DNA from 4 places in the Serratia entomophila genome. Region 2 is predicted to be linked to each of the others. Evidence: riboswitches for the same ligand, from Rfam matches in the RefSeq annotation. Region 2 holds a riboswitch; each other region holds the start of a gene.
What was found. Region 2 has a riboswitch for thiamine pyrophosphate ahead of thiM (hydroxyethylthiazole kinase). Riboswitches for the same ligand answer to the same signal wherever they lie in the genome.

Region 1: it holds a riboswitch for thiamine pyrophosphate, as region 2 does, so the genes downstream of both, thiC (phosphomethylpyrimidine synthase ThiC) here and thiM (hydroxyethylthiazole kinase) in region 2, are expected to answer to the same signal.
Region 3: it holds a riboswitch for thiamine pyrophosphate, as region 2 does, so the genes downstream of both, thiB (thiamine ABC transporter substrate binding subunit) here and thiM (hydroxyethylthiazole kinase) in region 2, are expected to answer to the same signal.
Region 4: it holds a riboswitch for thiamine pyrophosphate, as region 2 does, so the genes downstream of both, tenA (thiaminase II) here and thiM (hydroxyethylthiazole kinase) in region 2, are expected to answer to the same signal.

The regions. Positions count from the first base shown of each region.
Region 1 is NZ_CP082787.1:4,557,192-4,562,396, reverse strand. Features, by position in the region: gene KHA73_RS21865 (HesA/MoeB/ThiF family protein) at 1-477, opposite strand, end outside; gene thiE (thiamine phosphate synthase) at 482-1,120, opposite strand; gene thiC (phosphomethylpyrimidine synthase ThiC) at 1,113-3,056, opposite strand; TPP riboswitch at 3,168-3,292, opposite strand; gene rsd (sigma D regulator) at 3,332-3,835, opposite strand; gene nudC (NAD(+) diphosphatase) at 3,935-4,702, shown strand; gene hemE (uroporphyrinogen decarboxylase) at 4,741-5,205, shown strand, end outside.
Region 2 is NZ_CP082787.1:3,705,611-3,710,815, reverse strand. Features, by position in the region: gene KHA73_RS17985 (MFS transporter) at 1-649, shown strand, start outside; gene KHA73_RS17980 (GNAT family N-acetyltransferase) at 668-1,093, opposite strand; TPP riboswitch at 1,163-1,254, shown strand; gene thiM (hydroxyethylthiazole kinase) at 1,290-2,084, shown strand; gene thiD (bifunctional hydroxymethylpyrimidine kinase/phosphomethylpyrimidine kinase) at 2,081-2,881, shown strand; gene KHA73_RS17965 (inhibitor of vertebrate lysozyme family protein) at 2,968-3,426, shown strand; gene gutQ (arabinose-5-phosphate isomerase GutQ) at 3,467-4,438, opposite strand; gene fbaB (class I fructose-bisphosphate aldolase) at 4,619-5,205, opposite strand, start outside.
Region 3 is NZ_CP082787.1:687,754-692,958, reverse strand. Features, by position in the region: gene sgrT (glucose uptake inhibitor SgrT) at 1-92, opposite strand, end outside; gene sgrR (HTH-type transcriptional regulator SgrR) at 180-1,841, shown strand; TPP riboswitch at 1,879-1,996, shown strand; gene thiB (thiamine ABC transporter substrate binding subunit) at 2,055-3,041, shown strand; gene thiP (thiamine/thiamine pyrophosphate ABC transporter permease ThiP) at 3,017-4,621, shown strand; gene thiQ (thiamine ABC transporter ATP-binding protein ThiQ) at 4,665-5,205, shown strand, end outside.
Region 4 is NZ_CP082787.1:3,175,811-3,181,015, forward strand. Features, by position in the region: gene KHA73_RS15460 (SDR family NAD(P)-dependent oxidoreductase) at 1-161, opposite strand, end outside; gene KHA73_RS15465 (LLM class flavin-dependent oxidoreductase) at 189-1,211, opposite strand; TPP riboswitch at 1,372-1,474, shown strand; gene tenA (thiaminase II) at 1,537-2,217, shown strand; gene KHA73_RS15475 (ABC transporter ATP-binding protein) at 2,214-2,954, shown strand; gene KHA73_RS15480 (ABC transporter permease) at 2,951-3,718, shown strand; gene KHA73_RS15485 (ABC transporter substrate-binding protein) at 3,745-4,680, shown strand; gene KHA73_RS15490 (LysR family transcriptional regulator) at 4,789-5,205, shown strand, end outside.

The sequences.
Region 1 (5,205 bases), 850 kb from region 2:
CAGCTGGCCGCTGAAACCTACCGCGCTGCCGCTGATCAGCGGTTTGCCGGCCGCTACGCAGGCGGCGTTCACCGCATGGCGGGTGGCCATATTGTCGCAGCAGTCCAGCACCAGATCGGCGCGGGCGACGGCATCATGCAATGATCGCCCCTGCAGCCGCTGTTCCAGCGGAATGGCCTCCACCAGGGGATTCAGCGCCTGCAATTGCTGCTGCGCCAGCACGGCTTTGCTTTGCGCCGTGTCGGCGCTGCGATAAAGGATTTGGCGCTGCAGGTTGGTGACGTGCAGCCGATCGTCATCGGCCAGCAGCAGCGTGCCGACCCCGGCGGCGGCCAGGTATAGCGCCGCCGGGGAGCCCAGGCCGCCCAGGCCGACGATCAGGACCGTCGCGCGTTTGAGCTTTTCCTGGCCTTCCGGGCCCACGTCCTCCAGCAGCAGCTGGCGGCTGTAGCGCAGAAACTCTTGATCGTTGAGCATGGGATCACGCCTCCCCTTCGATCAACCGGAGCAGTTCGGTGGTGGCCGCGCGCCAGTCCGCCGCCTGGGTGATGGCGCTGACCATCGCCACGCCGCCGACGCCGCAGGCCAGCACCGCCGGCACGCGATCGATACCGATCCCGCCGATCGCCACCGTCGGGTAGTCCGTCAACCCGGCGAGGTGGCGCTTCAGCTCCGCCAGCCCCTGCGGCGCCGAAGGCATGTCTTTGGTCTGGGTCGGGAAGATGTGCCCGAGGGCAATATAAGAAGGTTTTACCGCGATGGCGCGCGCCAGTTCGGCGTCGTCGTGGGTCGATACCCCCAGCCGCAACCCGGCGCGGTGGATCGCCGCCAGATCGGTGGTATTCAGATCTTCCTGGCCGAGGTGCACGCCATAGGCGCCGTGCTTGATCGCCAGCCGCCAATAATCGTTGATGAACAGCCGCGCATGATGCCGCTTGCCCAGGGCGATGGCGGCGGCGATGTCTTCCTCTACCTGCTCATCCGGCAGATCCTTGATGCGCAGTTGAATAGTGGTGACGCCGGCGCCCAGCAGGCGGGCGATCCATTCGACGCTGTCGACCACCGGGTACAACCCCAGCTTGTGCGGGGTGGCGGGGAACGGGGTGGTGATATCAGTCATTGCTTATTTCCTCTTGCAGGTTACCGGCGCTGTGATACAGCTCGCTGCCGCGTGAACGGAACTCGGCCGACATTTTTTCCATGCCGTCCAGCTGCACTTCTATCGGTTTGGCGGCCTCCTGAGCGGCGGCGTAATCGCGCACTTCCTGCGAGATTTTCATCGAGCAGAATTTCGGCCCGCACATCGAGCAGAAGTGGGCGATTTTGCCGGACTCCTGTGGCAGGGTTTCGTCGTGGTAGGCGCGGGCGGTGGCCGGATCGAGCGCCAGGTTGAACTGATCTTCCCAGCGGAATTCGAAGCGGGCTTTGGACATGGCGTTGTCGCGGATCTGCGCGCCCGGGTGGCCCTTGGCCAGATCGGCGGCGTGGGCGGCTATCTTGTAGGTGATAAGTCCTTGTTTAACGTCTTCCTTGTTCGGCAGGCCGAGGTGTTCTTTCGGCGTGACGTAACACAGCATGGCGCACCCGAACCAGCCGATCATCGCCGCGCCTATGCCGGAGGTGAAGTGGTCATAACCCGGGGCGATATCGGTGGTCAGCGGGCCGAGGGTATAGAACGGCGCCTCGTGGCAGTGTTCCAGTTCTTCGGTCATGTTGCGGCGGATCATCTGCATCGGCACGTGGCCGGGGCCTTCGATCATCACCTGCACGTCGTACTCCCAGGCGATTTTGGTCAGCTCACCGAGGGTATGCAGCTCGGCGAACTGCGCTTCGTCGTTGGCGTCCTGAATGGAGCCCGGGCGCAGGCCGTCGCCGAGCGACAGCGAAACGTCATAGGCGGCGCAGATCTCACAGATTTCACGGAAGTGTTGGTACAGGAAGTTTTCCTGGTGGTGCGACAGGCACCATTTGGCCATGATCGAACCGCCGCGCGAAACGATGCCGGTCAGGCGTTTGGCGGTCATCGGCACATAGCGCAGCAGCACGCCGGCGTGGATGGTGAAGTAGTCCACCCCTTGTTCCGCCTGTTCCAGCAGGGTATCGCGGAACATTTCCCAGGTCAGGTTTTCCGCCACGCCGTTCACCTTCTCCAGCGCCTGATAAATCGGCACCGTGCCGATGGGCACCGGGCTGTTGCGCAGGATCCATTCGCGGGTTTCGTGGATATAGCGGCCGGTGGACAGATCCATCACGGTGTCGGCGCCCCAGCGAGTCGCCCACACCAGCTTTTCCACTTCCTCTTCTATCGAGGAGCTCACCGCCGAGTTGCCGATATTGGCGTTGACCTTCACCAGGAAATTGCGGCCGATGATCATCGGTTCGGATTCCGGGTGGTTGATGTTGGCGGGGATGATGGCGCGGCCGGCGGCCACCTCCTGGCGCACGAATTCCGGGGTAATGTTGTCGGGCAGATTGGCGCCCCAGCCCTGGCCCGGGTGCTGCCGGCGCAACGCTTCGCCGCGAATGCGTTCGCGCCCCATGTTTTCACGGATGGCGATAAACGCCATCTCCGGGGTGACGATGCCGGCGCGGGCATAGTGCAGCTGGGTGACGCATTTACCCGGTTGCGCCCTGCGCGGCTGCGGCAGGTGTTCGAAACGCAGATGGTCCAACCCCTCGTCCGCCAGGCGCTGCTGGGTGAAACCGGAGCTGACGCCGCTCAGGGGCGCGGTATCACCGCGTTCTTCAATCCAGCCGGTGCGCAGTTTGGCCAGGCCGGCATGAACGTTGAGCTGGGCCTGCGGATCGCCGTAGGGGCCGGCGGTGTCATACACCGGAATGGCCTCGTTCGGCTGGTACTGCGGGTTGTCCTTGCCACCGCCGATCAGCGTCGGGCTGAGCTGGATTTCGCGCATCGGCACCTGCACGTCGCTGCGTGCGCCCTGCAGATAGATACGGCGTGAGTTGGGGAAGGCCATCCCCTGCAGGCTGTCGATAAACTGCTGGGCGGCTTCGCGTTGTGCTTTGCGGGCACGAGGTTTCTTAACGTTAGACATAGCAAGTTCCTACCAGTGGGTTGGGAAAGTTGCTTGTCTGGAGCTCGGAGGGAGTAATGGTGCTGGCCGGTAAAGCGGATCGTCCCTAACCGGGAGGAGTCCTGCCTGTGGCGATAGATTACTCTTGTTCCCTTCGCGGGTATTAACCCGATCAGGTTCCGCGGATCCCGAATTAACGGTCTCAGCCTGGCCAATTTGTTGAACAAATCAGGCGCTAGGCACTCCGACAAGATGCCCCCCAGTATAGGAGGGATAATAAAAAAAACTACAAAATTCTAACGCGCCTGATCCAGCGCCTGGTCCGGCAGGGGCGACTGAGGGGCTTCCGCCGCCAGGTGGATCAGCCGGTCTTCCAGGGTAAAACGTGCGGCCAGGGTTTCGCCGATATCCGACAACGCCTGGTGGAGCTCCAGGCACAGGTCCTGATCGATATCCACTTCGGTATAGCGATCGTGGAACGCCATGATCTGCTCGGTATTGGCCCAGAGCTTGGGGTAGATGTTAACCGACAGCGTCATTTTCGGACTGGAGGAACCTTCCACTTGTTTGATAATTCTGTCATAGATATGGAAATGCCCGGCTGAGAGATAATCCACCAGATTATGGCAAAAGTTCTCCAGCGCTTTTTCATTCAGCGGCGTATGCTTTTCTTTATTCGGTTTGAGGCCCACTAAAGTACAGTAGGCGACCAGCAACTGCTTGCGGGCCTGAAGCCATTGATCGACTAATTCATTACTACCACCAAGGCGTTGAGTCAGGCTTTCCAAACGGTTGAGCATGTTTGACTCCGTCATTAATAAAAAGTAACAGTAAGTTATTAAAATGTAACAAGGCCGATTTGTAGAGTGCCAGTGAAGCTGAGGTTGTGCAACAACGATATGGAACTTGCATTAACGGGTAATGAAAATGGCTGGTGGATAGTCAGCCATGAAAGCAAACTTTGGTTACCGCAAGGTGAACTGCCGTTCGGTTCGGCCGCCTCTTTTTCCCTGCAGGGCAAGATGGCGCGCACTATCGGTGAGTGGGGCGGTGCGCCTGTCTGGCTGGTTCGGCAGGCGATGCCGCACGACATGGGCTCGGTGCGGCAACTGCTCGAACTGGATCGCGGTTTGTTCCAGCTCGCCGGGCGCGGCGTCCAGTTGGCCGATTTCTATCGTTCCCATCGCTATTGCGGCTACTGCGGCCATGAAATGCACCTCAGCCGCAGCGAAAGCGCCTGCCTGTGCGGCCACTGCCGTGAGCGCTACTATCCGCAGATCGCCCCCTGCGTGATCGTCGCCATCCGGCGCGACGACCAGATCCTGCTGGCGCAACACGTTCGCCACCGCGGCGGCATCCACACGGTGCTGGCCGGCTTCGTTGAGGTGGGCGAGACGCTGGAGCAGGCGGCCGCGCGCGAGGTGATGGAAGAGAGCAATATTGAAATCAAGAACCTGCGCTATGTCACCTCCCAGCCCTGGCCGTTCCCGCATTCGCTGATGATGGCCTTTATGGCCGACTACCATCAGGGCGAGCTGCGCCACGATCCCAAGGAGTTGCTCAACGCCGGGTGGTACCGCTATGACCAACTGCCGCTGTTGCCGCCGCCCGGCACCGTGGCGCGCCGGTTGATAGAGGACACCGTGGCGCTGTGCCGGGCAGAATAATGTACAATGGCGGGCAGATTATTAAGGGAGCCCCATAAATGAATGAGTTGAAGAACGATCGTTACCTGCGCGCGCTGCTGCGTCAGCCGGTGGATGTGACCCCCGTATGGATGATGCGCCAGGCCGGTCGTTATTTGCCGGAGTACAAGGCCACCCGCGCCCAGGCCGGCGATTTCATGTCGCTGTGCAAGAACGCGGAACTGGCCTGCGAGGTGACGCTGCAGCCGCTGCGCCGCTATGCGCTGGATGCCGCCATCCTGTTCTCCGACATTCTGACCATTCCAGACGCCATGGGGCTCGGGCTGTATTTCGAAGCCGGCGAAGGCCCGCGTTTCTCTTCCCCTATCGCCAGCCGCGCCGACGTAGACAAGCTGCCGCTGTTCGATCCGGAAGTGGAGCTGGGTTACGTGATGAACGCGGTGCGCACCATCCGCCGCGAGCTGAAGGGCGAAGTGCCGCTGATCGGTTTCTCCGGCAGCCCCTGGACGCTGGCGACCTATATG
Region 2 (5,205 bases):
TTTGGCGCGCCTGTTGCCTGCACTGCAGACGCCACCCCAAACGCTCAGCTATCCGGCCTTATTGCGCTCGATGCTGACGCTATTGCGGCGCGATCGCACGCTGCAAATTCGCGGCATGCTGGCGCTGCTGATGTTTGCGGCGTTCAGCATCTTCTGGAGCGCGCTGGTGCTGCCGCTCAGCCGGCCGCCGTTTAACTTTTCCCATTCGGTGGTGGGAGCATTCGGGCTGGTGGGGGCGGTAGGCGCTCTGGCGGCGATGCGCGCCGGGCATCTTGCCGATCGCGGGCTGGGGCAGTTGGCCAGCGGCGTTTGCCTGCTGTTGCTGACGCTGGCCTGGCTGCCGCTCGGCATGCTGGGCTATGGCCTAATTTGGCTGGTGGCGGGCATCGTGCTGTTGGATCTGGCCGGGCAGGCGATCCACGTGCTGAACCAGAGCATGATCTTCAACGCCCATCCGCAGAGTCACAGCCGGCTGGTGGGGTGTTATATGCTGTTTTACGCCGCCGGCAGCGGATTGGGCGCCTTCGCCAGCACCCACGTTTACGCCTGGGCCGGTTGGAGCGGCGTGTGCTGGCTGGGGGCGAGCGTCAGCCTCGGCGCGCTGCTGTTCTGGCGGCTGACGCTGCGCGCCATGCCCGAGCGGCCATGACGTGGCGCCGCGCTCTTATTATTTCGCCGGCGAGTGCAGCAGGTAATAGTCCTCTTCGCCGTCGTTGCCGGTCGAAATGGTGCGCCAGCCGTGTTTGCGATAGAACGCCAGCGCCTTCTCGTTTTTCACCAGGCATTTCAATGCGCCAGTGGCGGTGAAGGTGCGCTCCGCCGCCTGCAGCAGGGCGCTGCCGACGCCGCGCGGCGGCAGATGTGGGTCGACATACAGGTTATGGATGAAGTTGTCGGCGCGATAAATCGACACGAACCCCAGCAGTTTGCCGTCCTCCTCCGCCACCCAGATATCCTCGCCCAGCGTCGAGCGATCGAAATCCTCCAGCCGATAACCGTCGGTATTGCACCAGGTGAACGCCGCCTTGCGCGAAGCCAGGTACAGGGTGCGCAGGAACGGGCGATCGGCCTCTTGGTATGGTCTTGTGTGCATGGCGTCTCCTTTTTATTTTTTCCCCACTATAGCGCGATTGACCTCACCGGCGGCAAGCCCAATAATGGCGGTCTTGACTCGGGGTGCCCGTCAGGGCTGAGATTTTACCCGTATTACCTGATCTGGATTATGCCAGCGTAGGGAAGTCTCGGTGCCCAACCGGTACCCGCCTTCTTGAACGCCGGTTGGGAGGAATATGTTCGCTCGACCTGAAGCTTTACCCGGCGCACGCGCCGCGGCCTGTCTGACCCAATTCAAACGCCGGCCCCCGCTGGTTCACTGCCTGACCAATGAAGTGGTGCAGTCGTTGACGGCCAACGTTTTGCTGGCGCTCGGCGCTTCGCCGGCGATGGTGGTGGAGCCGGGCGAGGCGGCGCAGTTCAGCCGGCTGGCGGACGCGCTGTTGATCAATATCGGCACCCTTAATGCTCCGCGCGCCGAATCGATGCTGGCGGCGGTGGCGGCCGCCAACCAGGCGGGCACGCCCTGGGCGTTGGATCCGGTGGCGGTTGGCGGGTTGGCCTACCGCACCGCCTTTGCCAAAAAGCTGTTGGACGAACAACCGGCGGCGATCAGGGGCAACGCGTCCGAGATCATGGCGCTCAGCGGCCTGCAGGCCAACGGCCGCGGGGTAGACAGCGCCGACGATTCGCTGGCCGCCTTGCCCGCCGCCCGCGAGCTGGCGCGCCGCAGCGGTGCGATAGTGGCGGTGACCGGCGCGGTGGATTACGTTACCGACGGCCAACGGGATTGGGCGGTAGCCGGCGGTGATGCATTGATGACGCGGGTGGTCGGCACCGGCTGCGCCCTGTCGGCGGTAGTGGCGGCATTTTGCAGCCTGCCGGGCGAGCGGTTGGATAACGTCGCCACCGCCTGCCGGGTGATGTCGCACTGCGGCGGTCTGGCAGCCGCGGCTGCCGCCGGGCCGGGCAGCTTTACCCCGGCGTTCCTCGACGCCCTGTACCGGCTGCGCGCGGAGGATCTGCAATGAAACGCATCAACGCTTTGACTATCGCCGGCACCGATCCCAGCGGTGGCGCCGGCATTCAGGCCGATCTGAAAGCCTTCTCGGCGCTGGGGGCATACGGCGCTTCGGTGATCACTGCGCTGGTGGCGCAAAATACCCGCGGCGTGCAGTCGGTTTATCAGATTGAACCGGCGTTCGTCGCCGCCCAGTTGGATTCGGTGTTCAGCGATCTGCGCATCGACAGCACCAAAATAGGCATGTTGGCCAACGCGGCGATCGTGCAGGCTGTAGCCGAGCGGCTGCGCCATTATCGGCCGGAATTTGTGGTGCTGGATACGGTGATGCTGGCGAAAAGCGGCGATCCGCTGCTGGCGCCGGAGGCGGTGGAGTCGATCCGCCGTGAACTGCTGCCGCTGGTGTCGATCATCACGCCAAACCTGCCGGAAGCGGCCGCCTTGCTGGCGTGCGCGCCGGCGGAAAATGAACTGCAAATGCGTGAACAGGGGCGGGCGTTGCTGGCGATGGGCTGCCAGGCGGTGCTGATGAAGGGCGGCCACCTGAGCGAAAGCGAGAGCCCGGACTGGCTGTTTACCGCCGGGCAGGAGCAGCGCTTTAGCGCGCCGCGCGTCGCCACCCGCCATACGCACGGCACCGGCTGCACGCTGTCGGCGGCGCTGGCGGCGCTGCGCCCGCGTCATGATGACTGGGCGGCAACCGTCGCCGCCGCCAAGGACTATCTGCAAAAGGCGCTGCAGCAGGCGGATACGCTGGAAGTGGGGCACGGCATCGGGCCGGTGCATCATTTCCATGCCTGGTGGTGAGCCAACTTTTTGCCGTCATTGCGGTCTGACTAGATCGAGGCCCGGCGCCAGCCGGGGTAAATAGAATTAACCCAGGGAGAAAGGCCATGGCAGGACAATGCGCACTCCGCAGCGCCGTTTTTGGCGCGTTGCTCAGCTTCAGCGCGGGCGGCTTTGCCCAGCAGATTGTCACCACCTCGGACGTGATCCAGCAGCCGGGTTATCAAGCCAGCTGGCAAAATATGGTGAAGGGCCAGGCGCGGCTGCCGGGCTGGGCGCGCAAGGGGGCCGGCACCTCGACGCCGGTGGAGAACCTGAGCTGGCAGGGGCAGGACTACCTGATCGGCAACCTGTGCAAGCCGCATGACTGCGCCAACAACTTTTTGATCGTGGCGTTCAAAGAGGACAAGTCGCAGGCCTGGGCAGTGCGCGTTGAGGTAGAAAACCGGCCAGAGGCCATCGATCATCCGAAGAAGTACGCCAGCTACCAGTGGCTCGGCAAGCCGAACGACGACATCAAGGCGCTGCTGAAGAAACAGTTCGAAGATAACCCCGACTGGCAATAAAGCCGCAGGGGCGCAGTTTGCCGCGCCCCATGCCCGGGAATCAGCCGATGCCGGCCTGGTGAAGATCGTGCAGGTTGATGGCGCCCACCAGCACGCCATCCAGGCTGACCACCGGCGCAGCGCTGATATGCTGTTCGTGCAGCGCCTCCAGCGCTTCGCCGGCGCGCCACTGTTCCGGCAGCCGGTAGCCGGGGCGGGTGATCGCCGGGCTCAGCGCATCCTGCAGGCTGTTGCCCTTCACCAGCCAGCGGCGCAGGTCGCCGTCGGTAAATACCCCCACCACTTTCCGCTGCGCATCGCACACCGCCACCAGCCCCAACCCGGTGCGGCTCAGTTCCAGCATCGCCTCCATCACGTTGGCGCTTTCGCTGACCTTCGGCAGGCGATCGCCGGTGCGCATCAGGTGGTGCACCCGGTTCAGCAGGCGTGCGCCCAGGCTGCCGCCCGGGTGTGAGCGGGCAAAATCTTCCGCATTGAAACCGCGTTGGCGCATCAATGCCATCGCCAGCGCGTCGCCCATCATCAGGGTATTAACCGCGCTGGAGGTGGGCGCCAGCCCCATCGGGCAGGCTTCGCGCTCTACGCTGATATCCAGCACGCAGGCGGCGGCCTGCGCCAGCGGCGACTCTTTGCCGCCGGTGATGGCGATCACCGCAATGCCGTTCTCCGCCAACAACGGCAGGATCAGATCCAGCTCTTTGGCGCGGCCGGAGTAAGAGATAAACACCACCACGTCGTCGGCGCCGATCATGCCGAGATCGCCGTGCAGCGCCTCCGCCGGGTGAACGAAGAACGACGGCGTGCCGGTGCTGGCCAGCGAAGCGGCGATCTTCTTGCCGATGTGGCCGGATTTGCCGATGCCGGAAATCACCGCCTTGCCGCGGCAGTTCAACAGCAGTTCGCAGGCGCAGACGAAGTTGTCATCCAGCCGCGCCAGCAGGCGCTGCGCTTCGGTCAGCTCGATCTCCAGCGTTTCGCGGGCGAAATTCAGCAGGGCGTTGGCGTTGTTCATCGGGGTCTCCGGTCGCTTACTCATCTGAAAGGTAATGTCTTATAGGGCAAAAGTATCATGCTCCAGGGGAAAGCACTAAGCGCGGCGCCCTTTGGCGCGGTAAATTCTCGAGGCAGATCGCATCCGGGCGGAAAATAAAAAGCCCGGCGAACCGGGCTGGGAACAAGCGCGCCGCCAGGATCAGGCGATGGTGACTTTCTTGTCCAGATAGGCGTCCTGCACTGCGTTGATCAGCGCCACGCCTTCTTTCATCGATTTCTTGAACGCCTTGCGGCCGAGGATCAATCCCATGCCGCCGGCGCGTTTGTTGATCACCGCGGTGCGCACCGATTCCTGCAGGTCGTTTTCACCGGCGGCGCCGCCGGAGTTGATCAACCCGGCGCGGCCCATGTAGCAGTTGGCCAGCTGGTAACGCACCAGATCGATCGGGTGATCGGTGGTCAGCTTGCTGTAGACGCGGTCATCGGTATAGCCGAACTTCACCGCGCGGTAGCCGCCGTTGTTTTCCGCCATTTTCTGTTTGACGATGTCGGCGCCGATGGTGGCGGCGATATGGTTGGCCTGGCCGGTCAGATCGGCGCTGGAGTGGTAGTCAACGCCGTCCTTGTTGAACGCCGGGTTGCGCAGGTAGGCCCACAGCACGGTGACCATGCCCAGCTCGTGCGCGCGTTCGAAGGCGGCAGAGATTTCCTCAATCTGGCGGCGCGACTGTTCCGAACCGAAGTAAATGGTGGCGCCGACCGCCACCGCGCCCAGGTTGAACGCCT
Region 3 (5,205 bases), 2.0 Mb from region 2:
TCAGGCACCAGACCCAGCCAGTCGGCGTGCTGGCGGCGCACCGCGCTGAAATAGCGCTGATAGAACCGTTTTGACAAGAAAGCTTTCATCATTCGCCCTCCCCCTTTCATTGATTAAAATTATCGGCGTAATATAGGGAAAGATAAATTGACGAATTGATGCGGGAGCGTTCCTCTTTTATGTCCACCTCCAGATTGCAGCAGCAGTTCATCCGCCTGTGGCAGCGCTGCCATGGCGAAACCACCGAAACCACGCTGCAGGAACTGGCGGAGGTGCTCAGCTGTTCGCGGCGCCACGTGCGCTCGCTGCTGAGCGCCATGCAGCAGCAGGGCTGGCTGACCTGGCAGGCGGAGTCGGGGCGCGGCAAGCGTTCGCAGCTCAGCTTCCACTATACCGGCCTGGCGCTGCAGCAGCAGCGGGCCGAGGAGCTGCTGGAGCAGGATCGCATCGATCAATTGGTACAGCTGGTCGGCGACAAAAACGTGGTGCGCCAGATGCTGTTGTCCCAGCTGGGCCGCAGCTTCCGCCAGGGCAAACACATTCTGCGGGTGCTCTACTATCGCCAGTTGTACAACCTGTTGCCCGGCTCGGCGCTGCGGCGTTCGGAAACCCACCTGGCCCGGCAAATCTTCAGCGGTCTGACGCGCATAAATGAGGAAAACGGGGAACTGGAGTCCGATCTTTCCCATCACTGGCAGGCCCTGACACCGCTGCACTGGCGTTTTTACCTGCGCCCGGCGATCCATTTCCACCACGGCCGCGAACTGGAGATGGAAGACGTCATCAGCTCGCTCAACCGGTTGATGCCGCAACCGCTGTTTTCACACATCGAGAGCGTCACCTCGCCGACGCCTTACGTCATCGATGTGCGCCTGAACAGCCCCGACTACTGGCTACCCTGGCTGCTGGGCAGCGTGCACGCGATGATCCTGCCGCGCGAATGGCGCAGCCTGCCGGATTTCGCCCGCCATCCGATAGGCACTGGCCCATACAGCGTGGTGCGTAACCACCGCAGCCAGATGAAGATCCACGCCTTCGATGACTATTTTGGCTACCGGGCGCTGATCGACGAGGTGAATATCTGGGTGCTGCCGGAAGTTACCGAGGAGCTGGTGCACTCCGGCGTCCAGCTGCAGGGCGACGACACCGGCAAAAACGAGCTGGAAAGCCGGCTGGAGGAAGGCTGCTACTTTCTGCTGTTCGACCAGCGTTCCCTGCTGGCGGCCGATCCGGCCATCCGCAGCTGGCTGTGCGAACTGATCAACCCAATATCTCTATTGAGCAACGCCGGGCCGGTCTACCAACGCTATTGGTCGCCGGCCTATGGCCTGCTGCCGCGCTGGCATCACAATCGCGCGCTGGCGCAGCAGCCCAAACCGGCGGGCCTGACCGCGCTGACGATCACCTATTTCAACGAGCACTCGGAGTTCCACGCCATCCGCCAGGCCATCGAACCGCTGCTGGCTCAGCATGGCGTCAGGCTGATTGTGCAGACCGTAGATTACGCCACCTGGCATAAGGGCGATGCGCAGAGCGATCTGTGGCTCGGCAGCGCCAATTTTACCCTGCCGCTGGAATTCTCGCTGTTCGCCACCCTGTATGAGCTGCCGCTGTTGCAGCACTGCATGCATGAAGATCTGGCGCAGGACGCCGCGCAGTGGCGCGCCAACCGCCTGCCGCTGGCGGATTTCTGCCAACGGCTGGTCAGCGGACACCAGCTGCATCCGCTGTTCCACCACTGGCTGCAGCTGCACGGCCAGCGCAGCATGCGCGGCGTGCGCATGAACACCCTCGGCTGGTTCGACTTCAAATCCGCCTGGTTTGCACCGCCGGAGGCATAAGCGCCTTTCGCCTGCGTCGGTTAGTCTTTACAATAGCGCCGTCTCAACGGGGTGCGGAAAGCAGGCGATGAAGAAAGCCCGCTTTTCCGCTGAGAGCACACCCGTCGAACCTGATCCGGTCAATACCGGCGGAGGGATTTGAGCATAGCGATCCGGCCTGGCCGCCTCGCCCCTCTCAGATGCCCTTGCCCCCTTATTTTTCAGGAGTGCAACGTGGTCAAAAAATATCTGCCCTGCTTACTGCTGCTGTGCGCCGCGCCGGCGCTCGCCAAGCCGACGCTGACGGTCTACACCTATGACTCCTTCGCCGCCGACTGGGGCCCCGGCCCGGCGGTGAAAAAAGCCTTCGAGGCCGACTGCGACTGCGAGCTGAAATTCGTCGCGCTGGAAGACGGCGTGTCGCTGCTGAACCGCCTGCGCATGGAAGGCACCAACAGCGCAGCCGACGTGGTGCTGGGCCTGGACAACAACCTGCTGCAGGCCGCCCAGCAGACCGGGCTGTTCGCGCCGAGCGGCGTGGATACCGGCAAACTGACCGTGCCGGGCGGCTGGCAGGATAAAACCTTCGTGCCTTATGACTACGGCTACTTCGCCTTCGTCTACAACAAGGACAAACTGAAAAACCCGCCGAAAAGCCTGCAGGAACTGGTCAGCAGCGATCAAAACTGGAAGGTGATCTATGAAGATCCGCGCACCAGCACGCCGGGCCTCGGCCTGCTGCTGTGGATGCAAAAGGTCTATGGCGACAAGGCGCCGGCGGCCTGGCGGCAGCTGGCGAAGAAAACCGTCACCGTCACCAAAGGCTGGAGCGAAGCCTACGGCCTGTTCCTCAAGGGCGAAGGCGACCTGGTGCTCAGCTATACCACTTCCCCGGCCTATCACCTGATTGAAGAGAAAAAAGACGGCTACGCCGCCGCCAACTTCAGCGAAGGCCACTACTTGCAGGTTGAAGTGGCGGGCAAGCTGAAGGCCGCCAAACAGCCGGCGCTGGCGGAGCGCTTCATGCAATTTATGGTGACACCGGCGTTCCAGAACAGCATTCCGACCGGCAACTGGATGTACCCGGTGATAAACACCCCGCTGCCGGCCGGCTTTGAACAGATGATAGTCCCACAGACCGCGCTGCAGTACAGCGCCGAAGAGGTGGCCAGGCAACGCGGCAGTTGGATCCGGGCATGGCAAACCGCCGTCAGCCAGTAATCCCCCGCTGGCTATGGCCGGGGCTGCTGGCCGCCGGGCTGATCCTGGCCATCGCCGCGCTGGCGATGGGCTCGCTGTGGCGGCACGCGCCGGAAAGCGACTGGCGCGGCCTGTGGCAGGACAGCTACCTGTGGCACGTGGTGCGCTTCACCTTTCGGCAGGCGCTGCTGTCTGCGCTGATCTCGGTGCTGCCCGCCATCCTGCTGGCGCGGGCGCTGTATCGCCGCCGCTTCCCCGGCCGCCAACTGCTGCTCCGGCTGTGCGCAATGACGCTGGTGCTGCCGGTGCTGGTGGCGGTGTTCGGCCTGCTCAGCGTCTATGGCCGCCAGGGCTGGCTGGCGACGCTGTGCGGCTGGCTGGGCGTCAACTACAGCTTCTCGCCGTATGGCCTGCAGGGCATCCTGCTGGCGCACGTGTTTTTTAACCTGCCGCTGGCCACCCGCCTGCTGATGCAGGCGCTGGAACATATCCCGGTCGAACAGCGCCAGCTGGCGGCTCAGCTCGGCATGAACGGCTGGCAGCAGTTCCGCTTTGTCGAATGGCCGGCGCTGCGCCGGCAGATCCTGCCGAGCGGCGCCTTGATTTTCATGCTGTGCTTCGCCAGTTTCGCCACCGTACTGTCGCTGGGCGGCGGGCCCCAGGCCACCACGATAGAACTGGCTATCTATCAGGCGCTGAGCTACGACTACGATCTCAGCCGCGCCGCGCTGCTGGCGCTGATCCAGCTGACATGCTGCCTGGGCCTGGTGGTGCTCAGCCAGCGGCTGGGCCAGGCGTTGCCGGTGGGCCATACCCAAGCACACCTCTGGCGCAACCCGGAGGACAGCCTGTGGCGCCGCGTCAGCGATTTCCTGCTGATCGCCGCCGCCCTCTTGCTGCTGCTGCCGCCGCTGCTGGCGGTGGTCGCCGACGGCGCCAATCAGGCGATGGTCAGCGTGCTGCAACAGCAGATGCTGTGGCAGGCGCTGTTCACCTCGCTGCGCATCGCGCTCGGCGCCGGCCTGCTGTGCGTGGCCTTGACCATGATGCTGCTGTGGAGCAGCCGCGAGCTCAAGCTGCGCCAACGTCTGCGCTGGGGCCAAACGCTGGAGCTGAGCGGCATGGTGATCCTGGCGATGCCGGGCATCGTGCTGGCCACCGGTTTCTTCCTGCTGCTGAGCGACACCCTCGGGCTGCCGCAGTCGCCTTACGCGCTGGTGATCCTCACCAATGCGCTGATGGCGGTGCCTTATGCGCTGAAGGTGCTGGAAAACCCGATGCGCGATCTGGCCGAGCGCTACAATCCGCTGTGCCTGTCGCTGGACATGCGCGGCTGGCGGCGGCTGCGGCTGATCGAACTGAAGGCGCTGCGCCGCCCGCTGGCGCAGGCGCTGGCCTTCGCCTGCGTGCTGTCCATCGGCGATTTCGGCGTGGTCGCCTTGTTCGGCAACGAGCATTTCCGTACCCTGCCTTTTTACCTGTATCAGCAGATTGGCGCCTACCGCAGCAACGACGGGGCGGTAACCGCGCTGCTGCTGTTGCTGCTGTGCTTCCTGCTGTTTACCCTGATCGAACGTCTACCGGGCCGCTCCGCTCAATAGATTGCAACTGCTGCAAGGCGGCGACTTGAAAAATGAAAAACCTATGCTGACGCTTGAAAAACTGACCTACCTGTATGAACACCTGCCGATGCGCTTTGACCTGCACATTCAGCCGGGCGAGCGCGTTGCGGTGCTCGGGCCCAGCGGCGCGGGCAAAAGCACCCTGCTGAGCCTGATCGCCGGTTTTCTGCCGGCGGCCAGCGGCAGACTGTTGCTCGACGGCGAGGAGCACACCGCCACGCCGCCGGCCAAACGGCCGGTGTCGATGCTGTTTCAGGAAAACAACCTGTTCGCTCACCTGACGGTGGCGCAGAACATCGGGCTGGGCCTCGATCCCGGCCTGCGGCTGAATGCGCAGCAACAGCGGCAGCTGGCGCAGATAGCCGGGCAGGTCGGGCTGGAAGAACACCTTGAACGCCTGCCGGCACAGCTGTCCGGCGGCCAGCGGCAGCGCGCCGCCCTGGCGCGTTGCCTGATACGCCAACGGCCGATCCTGCTGCTCGATGAGCCCTTCTCGGCGCTCGATCCGGCGCTGCGCAACGAAATGCTGCAGCTGCTGCAGGAGGTGTGCGAACAGCGCAGCC
Region 4 (5,205 bases), 530 kb from region 2:
CCGGTAACCGCCTGCGCGCCTCTGGTCAGCAGATCGCGCACGGCCTCGAGCCGCCCCGGTTCGCGGGCATGCAGGATCACCTGATGGCCTTCGCCCAACAGGGTTTCCGCCGCCGCACGGCCCAGCCCGTCGGCCGAACCGGTGATGAAAATACGTGACATGGCAAACGTCCTTTCAGGTTTGGCCGCTCAGCGCCAGCCCAGCGCCGGTGCGACATGGGTCAGGATCGATTCAATCACGTGCGCGTTGTAATCCACGCCCAGCTGATTGGGTACCGTCAGCAGCAGCGTGTCGGCTTCGGCAATCGCCTCGTCCTGCGCCAGCTGCTCGATCAACACATCCGGCTCGGCGGCGTAGCTGCGGCCGAAAATCGCCCGGGTTTGCTGGTCGATATAGCCCACCTGGTCGCCCTCTTTGCCGCTGCCGCCGAAGTAGCTGCGGTCCCGTTGGTCCATCAGCGCAAAGATGCTGCGGCTGACCGACACCCGTGGCGCGCGCGCGTGCCCGGCCTCTTTCCAGGCGGCGCGATAGGCGCGTATCTGGCTGGCCTGCTGCACGTGAAACGGCTCGCCGGTCTCGTCGTTTTTCAGCGTCGAGCTCTGCAGGTTCATGCCCAGCTTCGCCGCCCACACCGCCGTGGCGTTCGAGCTTGCCCCCCACCAGATGCGATCCCGCAGCCCGGCGGAGAACGGCTCGGGGCGCAGCAGGCCCGGCGGATTGGGGAACATCGGCTGCGGATTGGGCTCGGCAAAGCCTTCACCGCGCAGGGCTTCGAGCAGCACCTCAGTGTGGCGGCGCGCCATATCCGCTTCGGTTTCCCCCTCGGCCGGCGTATAGCCGAAATAGCGCCAGCCGTCGATCACCTGCTCCGGCGAACCGCGGCTGATGCCCAGCTGTAAACGCCCCCCCGAGATCAGGTCGGCGGCGCCGGCGTCTTCCACCATGTACAACGGGTTCTCATAGCGCATGTCGATCACGCCGGTGCCGATCTCGATGCGCTGGGTGCGGGCGCCGATGGCGGCCAGCAGCGGGAATGGCGAACTGAGCTGGCGCGCGAAGTGATGCACGCGGAAATAGGCGCCGTCAGCCCCCAGATCTTCGGCGGCGACCGCCAGATCGATGGACTGCAGCAGCGCGTCTGCGGCCGAACGGGTGCCCGACTGAGCGGAAGGCGCCCAGTGGCCGAAAGAGAGAAATCCGATCTTTTTCATGGGCAGTGCTCCTCAGATTCAACGTAACGGCATTACAGTGACAAAAATGCCGCCGCCTGTGCCAGAGAAATTGTCCCGGATCGCACTAAACGGACAGATTGGCGCCGCCGCCTTCGCGCCCGCCCGAGCATTGTAATCAAAAAACAAATGTCGTATAACAGGCTCCTCCGAGGGGTGTCCTGTTACGGGCTGAGATGGCGCAAGCCGAACCCTTTGAACCTGATCTGGGTCATGCCAGCGAAGGGACGGGTCGGCAATAACGCCTTCGGTCATTGCCTGTTCATACCTCAGCGCGCCCGGATCTCCACTTACTCAGGGAGGTCCCATGTTTACCACCATGTTCGAACAAGGTCTTTACGGACGGCTGCGCCAACGGGCGGGCGGCCACTGGCAGGACTACGTCGCTCATCCCTTCATTCAGCAGCTGGCCGCCGGCACGCTGCCCGAAGCCGCTTTCCGCCGCTATCTGACCCAGGACTACCTGTTCCTGATCCACTTCGCTCGTGCCTATGCCCTGCTGGTCAGCAAACTGCGCACCCTGCCGGAGATGCGCGCCGCCGCCGCTTCGCTCAACGCCATCGTCGCCGAACTGCCGCTGCACCTGGCCTATTGCGCCGGCTGGGGATTGAACGAAGACCAGATAGCCGCCCAGCCTGAAGCGCCAGAAACCATGAACTACACCCGCTACGTGCTGGACATCGGCCATTCCGGCGACGCCCTCGATCTGCTGGCCGCCCTGCTGCCCTGCGTCGCCGGCTATGCCGAAATCGGCCTGCGGCTGCTGAACGATCCCGGCACCCAAATGGCGGGCAACCCTTACGCCTCCTGGATCAAAAATTATGGCGATCCGGGTTACCTGGCCGGGGTGCAGGCGTCCATCGATCTGCTGGAGAACGTCGGTCGCCAGCGCGGTGCGGAAAGCCGCCTGGCCGAACTGACGGAGATCTTCACCACCGCCACCCGGCTTGAATCGGCGTTCTGGCAAATGGGGCTGAGCGCCTCATGAACCGCAGTTCGCCCCCGCCCGGCATTCAAATCCGGGATTTAACCCTGCGCTTTGGCGGCCGGACCCTCTTCGAACGGCTGAATCTCGATATCGCCGGCGGCAGCGTGGTCGCCCTGCTCGGTGCCAGCGGCTCGGGCAAAACCAGCCTGCTTAAGATCATCGCCGGCCTGGCGCAGCCCACTTCGGGCAGCGTCAGCGGCAGCGACGGCCTGCCGATCGCCGGGCGCATCGCCTATATGGGCCAACGGGATCTGCTCTACCCCTGGCTGACCCTCGATCAGAACATCACCCTCGGCGCGCGGCTGCGCGGCGAACGGGCCGACCGGCAATGGGCCGCCCATCTGCTCGAGCGCGTCGGGCTGGGCGGCTACGGCGCAGCGCGCCCCGCAGAACTTTCCGGCGGCATGCGCCAGCGCGCCGCCATTGCGCGCACCCTGTATGAGCGCCAGCCGATTGTGCTGATGGATGAACCTTTCTCGGCGCTGGACGCCATCACTCGCGCCACTGTCCAGACGCTGGCCGCCGAACTGCTGGCGCAGCATACCGTACTGCTGATCACCCATGACCCGATGGAAGCCTGCCGCCTGAGCCACCGGCTGCTGGTGCTTGCCGGCTACCCGGCGGGCATCGACGACAGCCACGACATTGCCGGGCAGCCGCCGCGCGCGCCGGACGATCCTCACCTGCTCAAAAGCCAGGCCGAACTGCTGCAACAGCTGGTGAGGGCCGCAGGATGAAGCGCATTCAGGAACCCAGGGGCGCCCGCCTGCGCCGCGCCCTGACGGTGTTCGCCGGCCTGGTGCTGCTGTGGTGGCTGTTCACCCTGGGCGACATTCCCGCCTTTTTGCTGCCCGCACCTTCTGCAGTGGCGCAGGCGCTGTGGAACGGCCGCGATTACCTCGCCTGGCACACGCTGGTCACCGCTTCGGAGATCCTTAGCGGCCTGGCGCTGGGGGTGCTGCTCGGCGCGGCGCTCGCACTGTGCATGATCTTTTCCCCGCGCCTGCAGCGCTGGCTGATGCCGCTGGTGCTCACCAGCCAGGCGATACCGGTGTTCGCGCTGGCCCCGCTGCTGGTGCTGTGGTTCGGCTTCGGCATGAGCGCCAAGGTGGCGATGGCGGTGCTGGTGATTTTCTTTCCGGTAACCTCCGCCTTCTTCGACGGGCTGCGCCGCGTCAGCAACGATCACCTCGACCTGGCGCGCACCATGGGCGCCTCGCGCTGGGCGCAGCTGCGCCATGTACGGCTGATGGCGGCGTTGCCGGCCTTCGGCTCCGGGCTGCGCATGGCCGCCGCGGTGGCGCCGATCGGCGCGATCATCGGCGAATGGGTGGGTTCGGCCGAGGGGTTGGGCTACGTCATGCTTAACGCCAACGCGCGCATGCAGACCGACGTTTGCTTCGCTGCGCTGTTTATTCTGGTGCTGATGACCGTCTTGCTCTGGGCGGCGGTGGATGCGCTGCTGCGGCGCCTGATCGACTGGGCGCCGGAAAACCACTGATGATTTCACTCTTTAAGGGAACGACAATGCTCAAAAAAACCCTCTGCGGGCTGCTGCTCGGCGCCGCGATGGCAAGCCCGGCAGGCGCCGCCGAAAAGCTGACGCTGGTGCTCGACTGGTACATCAACCCCGATCACGCGCCGATCTTGGCGGCCGAGCAGATCGGCGCCTTCAAGGCCGAAGGGCTCGACGTCAAGATAGTGCCGCCTTCCGATCCGGCGCTGCCGCCGCGCCTGGTGGCGGCCGGGCAGGCCGATCTGGCCATTACCTACCAGCCGCAGCTGCACTTCTTCGCCGATCAGGGGCTACCGCTGGTGCGCGTCGGCACCCTGATCAATTCGCCGCTGAACACCGTCATCACGCTGGATAAGAGCATCACCTCGCCGGCCGGGCTGAAGGGCAAGAAAATCGGCTATTCAGTCAGCGGCATCGAGCAGGCGACGCTGGCCACCATGGTCGAACATGAACGGCTCAACCCCGCCGATATGCAGCTTATCAACGTTAACTTCCAGCTGACCAGCGCCCTGCTGGCGGGCCAGGTCGATGCGGTGATCGGCGGCTACCGCAATATCGAAGCGCTGGAGCTGAAGCTGCAGGGCAAAGATCCGGTGGTGTTCAACGTCGAAGATTACGGGGTGCCGGCCTACGACGAGCTGATCATCGTCGCCAACCGCGCTACGCTGGCGGAACCGAAGATCAAAAAATTCCTCGCCGCGCTGAAAAAAGGCGGCGACTACCTGCAGGCTCACCCGCAGGAGACCTGGCTGGCGTTCGCCAAAGCCCACCCGGAGCTGAATACCGAGCTGAATAAACAGGCCTGGCAGGCCAGCCTGCCGCTGTTCGCCCGCGATCCGGCCAGGCTGGACCGCGCCCGCTACCAGGCTTACGAGCAGTTCCTGTTCGACAATAAGCTGATCAAGAAAATCACCCCGGTGGATGATTACGCGGTCGAATTGCGCTAAAAACCTCGGTCGTCGCTGCGGGAAACCGCAGCGGTTTTGATGCGGGCTTCACCCCCACGCCGCAAGGCATTATCATCGGCTGATTCTGGTAACGAAATCGGGGCTATGATGGCGACATTAACTCGCACGCAACTTGCCGAACTGAACGTGTTTTCCACGATTTGCCGGAAAAAGAGCTTCCGGCTGGCGGCGGCCGAGTTAGGCGTCAGCACCTCGGCTTTAAGCCACACGATACGTTCATTGGAAGAGCGCATCGGCGTAAAACTGCTGAACCGAACCAACCGAGCCGTCGTCCCCACCCCCGCCGGCATGGCCTTGGCCGGCCAGCTCGAACAAGGCTTTGACTACATCAAGGCCGCAGTTTCCGAACTGCAACAGTACCGCGATGAACCCATCGGCCATCTGCGTTTGAATATTCCGCGCGATGCGCTCGATCTGCTGATCGCCCCGGTCATGGAGAGCTTCGCCAAACGGTATCCCAAAATTGCTCTGGAAGTGGCGGTCAACAACCACCAGGTGGACATT